2 regions of the Bacillus sp. NMTD17 genome follow, and region 1 is predicted to be linked to the other one. Evidence: a T-box and tRNA genes for the amino acid it is inferred to sense, from the RefSeq annotation. Region 1 holds a T-box; the other holds one or more tRNA genes.
The links. The T-box of region 1 lies ahead of thrS (threonine--tRNA ligase). A T-box ahead of a tRNA ligase gene usually reads a tRNA of that ligase, here a tRNA-Thr.

Region 1 (2,468 bases):
TTGTGGGTATTGTCAATGTCATCTAGAAAGAGATGATATACCAATGAGCGATACACTTTTCTCAAAGATTTGGAATTGGAACATACAGTATGGCCGCTGGTTTGACGAAGAGACAGATGATTTGGTGCCAAATGGCGCAGACATGGAAAAGAAATTCAATCAAGAAGGAGAGCGTATCACTGAAGAAGTGAAACGAGCCTTATCCCCTGCGTTTCAAATTGAATACAGCCCAAGTAAATACACGCAACACATCATTTAAAGAATGAATTTCAATTGCTCTGCACAAAATAAAGCTTTACATGTTCTATCATCATCATGTAAGATATGGAGAAATTAAAAGCGAAGAAAAGGACATGAGCCATTTTTACTGGTTACCAGAGAGGGAAGTCACGCTGAAATCTTCCTAACGCAGGAAATGGTCTTACCACCTTTGAGCTGTATTGGGGAAAATTGAAGTATCCAATACCGTCTACGCCACGTTACGGCACCAGAGCCATAAAGCGAATACGCGTTATGGGAATTTGGGTGGAACCACGGATCACACATTCGTCCCTTTATGAGGGATGGGTGTGTTTTTTTGTTCACTCAACTATCATCAGGCTTTGAAAAGGACATGAGCAGCTTTTATCGGTTACTAGAGAGGGAAGTCACGCTGAAATCTTCCCAACGCAGAAAAGTTGTCTTACCACCTTTGAGCTGTATTGGGGAAAATTGAAGTATCCAATACCGACTATGCCACGTTACGGCACCAGAGCCATAAAGCGAAAATGCGTTATGGGAATTTGGGTGGAACCACGGATTACACATTCGTCCCTTTATGAGGGATGGGTGTGTTTTTTTATATCAAAAAATGAAAGGTGTGTCAGTCATGAAAGAAAACATGGTGAAGATTCAATTTCCAGATGGAAAGATAAAGGAGTTTTCTGCAGGTACGACTGTCGCAGGTGTTGCCTCCCATATTAGCCCGAGTTTAAGGAAAAAAGCAGTGGCAGGAAAGATCAATGATCAATTGGTCGATTTAAGTCACCAGCTGGACAGCGATGCTGGGCTGTCTATTGTCACACTCGATTCAAAAGAAGGGCTTGAAGTGCTGCGCCATACATCTGCACACGTATTAGCCCAAGCGGTGAAAAGGTTATATGACAATGTCACACTTGGAATCGGACCTGTCATCGAAAATGGATTTTACTATGATATGAAGCTAAATCAAACATTAAGCGTAGAGGATTTGGCAGAGATTGAAAAAGAGATGGAAAAGATCATAAACGAGAATCATCTCATCCAAAGAAAGGAGGTCTCTTACAAAGAAGCTGAATCGTTGTTTGCACATGATCCATATAAGCTGGATATTTTAAAACGACTCCCATCTGAAGAAGCCATCACAGTGTATCAGCAGGGTGAATTTATCGACTTATGCCGCGGGCCTCATTTACCTTCTACTGGGTTCGTAAAGTCATTTAAACTAACACGTGTTGCAGGTGCTTATTGGCGGGGTGACAGTCATCAAGATGTATTGCAGCGAGTGTATGGTGTAGCGTTTCAACATCCAAAATATCTAGCTGAGTATCTTCATTTCATGGAAGAAGCAAACAAGCGTGATCACCGGAAATTAGGGAAACAATTATCTCTGTTCATGTTTTCGGAAGAAGCGCCAGGTATGCCGTTTTATTTACCAAAAGGTCAGCTTGTCAAAAATGAATTAATGGCTTTTTCTAGAGAAGTGCGAGGCAAAGCGCAATATGAAGAAGTGAGCACACCGTTTATGATGAACCAAGAGCTTTGGGAAAAGTCGGGACATTGGGATCATTATCATGAAAATATGTATTTCTCAGAAGTAGACCATACAAGCTTTGCTTTAAAGCCTATGAATTGTCCAGGACATATGCTCATGTTTAAAAACAGCTTATTTTCATACAGAGACCTTCCGATCAGGATGGCTGAGTTTGGTCAGGTGCATCGTCATGAATTTAGCGGAGCATTAAATGGATTGTTCAGGGTCAGAACATTTTGCCAAGATGATGCCCATATTTTTTTGAGAGAAGATCAAATTGAAGCTGAAATCAAACGGATTTTCCAATTAGTTGATCATGTGTATCGGACATTTGGGTTTGAGTACTCTGTGGAACTATCCACTCGTCCTGAAAAAGCGTTAGGCGATGATGCCATTTGGGATATCTCTGAATCAGCGCTAAAGAATGTGCTTGATCGGCTAAAAGTCGATTATCAGCTAAATGAAGGAGATGGGGCATTTTATGGCCCGAAAATCGATTTTCATATAAAAGATGCCTTGCAGCGGAGCCATCAGTGCGCCACAATTCAGTTAGATTTTCAAATGCCTGAGAAATTTGATTTAACATATATCAATGAAAAGAATGAAAAGGTACGGCCAGTTGTCATTCATAGTGCCATTTTCGGTTCTCTGGATCGTTTCCTTGGCATTCTCATCGAGCATTTTGCAGGCGCCTTCC
Region 2 (2,468 bases), on a different contig from region 1:
TTTTATTTTTTTCATCTAATACCGGATTCACCTCAACAAATTCAGCTGAAGTCAAAATACCCGCTTCCTCTAAAAGCTCCATGGCAAGATGACTCTCCCGGTAACTAATGCCACCCGCCACAGGAGTTCCTACACCAGGGCACTCCGCTGGATCTAGTCCGTCTAAATCAAGCGACAGGTGGACACCATCTGTTCTTTCCTTTAAATATGAAATGGCTTCCTCCATCACCCTTGTCATCCCTAAACGATCTATTTCATGCATCGTATACACTTTAATGCCTTTCTCTCTAATCAATGCCCGCTCTCCCTCATCTAAGGATCGAGCACCAATTATAACAACATTCTCAGGCTTCAATTTAGGGGAATAACCACCAATGTTCGTTAAATCAGCATGCCCAAGGCCGAGACTGACTGCAAGCGGCATACCATGTATATTTCCAGAAGGAGAGGTTTCCTCTGTATTTAAATCACCGTGTGCATCATACCAAATGGCACCTAAGTTTTCATAATGCTTGGCTACCCCCGCAAGTGTTCCTATCGCAATGCTGTGATCACCGCCTAAAATGAGCGGGAATGAGCCTGATTGCACAATACTGTCAACCTTCTCAGCTAGCAGCTGATTCGCACTAGCATTCTCCGTTAAATTTTTTAGCTTTTCACTTGTATATAAACCTTTCTCATCATCTCTTTGTTCAACCAAAATATCGCCGAGATCCTCCACATCAAATGAAAGCGATTCCAATTTTTCTTTTACGCCTGCACACCGAATCGCACTCGGTCCCATATCGACGCCCCTTCTCATTTGACCCAAATCCATCGGAACTCCGACAATCGTGACCTTCTTTTGATCTCCCATATGTACATCCCCTTTCCGTTCATGCTTATATTTTACTTTCTCGATGCCTTCTGACTCAACTCAACAATATTTTGAATAGTTATACATTCCGTCTGCCAACATAAAAAAAGACACCTTTTTGAAAAAGGTGTCTTAACTGGGCTAGCTGGATTCGAACCAACGCATGACGGAGTCAAAGTCCGTTGCCTTACCGCTTGGCTATAGCCCAAAAATGGTGGAGGGGGGCGGATTCGAACCGCCGAACCCGGAGGGAGCGGATTTACAGTCCGCCGCGTTTAGCCACTTCGCTACCCCTCCACATATGGAATTGATAAAGAAAAAACAGTGCCGGCAAGAGGACTTGAACCCCCAACCTACTGATTACAAGTCAGTTGCTCTACCAGTTGAGCTACACCGGCATATGGTGGAGGATGACGGGCTCGAACCGCCGACCCTCTGCTTGTAAGGCAGATGCTCTCCCAGCTGAGCTAATCCTCCACATCATGGTGACCCGTACGGGATTCGAACCCGTGTTACCGCCGTGAAAGGGCGGTGTCTTAACCGCTTGACCAACGGGCCAGTTTGTCAAGTTTGCTGTTTCCGTGAAGCTGACAAAAGTTATTATATACAGGTTGTCCCCCTTTTGTAAAGGGGATTTTTATTTTTTTTATTTTCTAATTATTTACCTCCAGTTAGCACAACGTTTCGAGTGAAATATAATTTCAATATTTAAATATAATGTTGAAATTTCATATCACACTGAATATACTGAAAATGAAGAAATAAGGAGGAATGTCGCATGCAGCCATCTCAATTGCGTTCTTTGACAACAGAATCAAGAAACCCTAACACAATGGGAATATCACAAGCAGATCCGCTCGAAATACTCCAGCTGATCAATGAAGAAGATATGAAGGTCGCTCAAGCAGTGAACCGTGTCCTACCACATGTCAAAACAGCAAGTGACTTCGCCTATGAATCCATTTCAAATGGGGGTAGACTCGTTTATTTAGGAGCCGGGACAAGCGGCAGACTTGGCGTGATGGATGCTGTTGAATGTCCCCCTACCTATAGCGTCTCACCTGATGTGATTGTCGGTATCATGGCAGGCGGCGACTCTGCTTTTTCACATGCTGCCGAAGATGTGGAAGACAGTGAAGAAGCCGGCAAACAGGATTTAGTACACATTCACCTGACATCAAAAGATACGGTCGTCGGTATCGCCGCCAGCGGCAGGACACCCTACATCATCGGCGCTTTAAACTACGCTAAATCCATCGGCGCAAAAACAGTAGCCCTCAGCTGCAATGAACAAGCAGAAATTAGCGAGCTGGCAGACTGCGCCATTGAAGTCATTGTAGGACCAGAAGCCATCACTGGGTCAACACGAATGAAAGCCGCATCCGCTCATAAAATGATTTTAAATATGCTTTCCACCTCTGTCATGATCAGACAAGGTAAAGTATATGAAAACCTGATGGTTGATGTAAAAGTCAGCAATCATAAATTAAAAGAACGCGCCATCACCATCATTCAACATGTGACAAACGCTTCCTATGAACAAGCCGTGAAGACTCTTGAAGCAGCAGACTTAGAAGTCAAAACCGCCATCGTCATGCTCCAAACAAACACA

Region 2: it has a tRNA-Thr gene. The T-box ahead of thrS (threonine--tRNA ligase) is inferred to sense a tRNA for this amino acid. The anticodon was not compared.

The regions. Positions count from the first base shown of each region.
Region 1 covers NZ_PVRH01000006.1:55,265-57,732, reverse strand. Annotated here, with positions in the region: gene C6347_RS16430 (DUF1835 domain-containing protein) at 1-259, shown strand, start outside; T-box leader at 334-557, shown strand; T-box leader at 594-818, shown strand; gene thrS (threonine--tRNA ligase) at 869-2,468, shown strand, end outside.
Region 2 covers NZ_PVRH01000004.1:10,191-12,658, reverse strand. Annotated here, with positions in the region: gene rocF (arginase) at 1-856, opposite strand, end outside; tRNA gene C6347_RS12485 (tRNA-Gln) at 993-1,064, opposite strand; tRNA gene C6347_RS12480 (tRNA-Tyr) at 1,069-1,153, opposite strand; tRNA gene C6347_RS12475 (tRNA-Thr) at 1,182-1,254, opposite strand; tRNA gene C6347_RS12470 (tRNA-Val) at 1,258-1,333, opposite strand; tRNA gene C6347_RS12465 (tRNA-Glu) at 1,340-1,414, opposite strand; gene murQ (N-acetylmuramic acid 6-phosphate etherase) at 1,635-2,468, shown strand, end outside.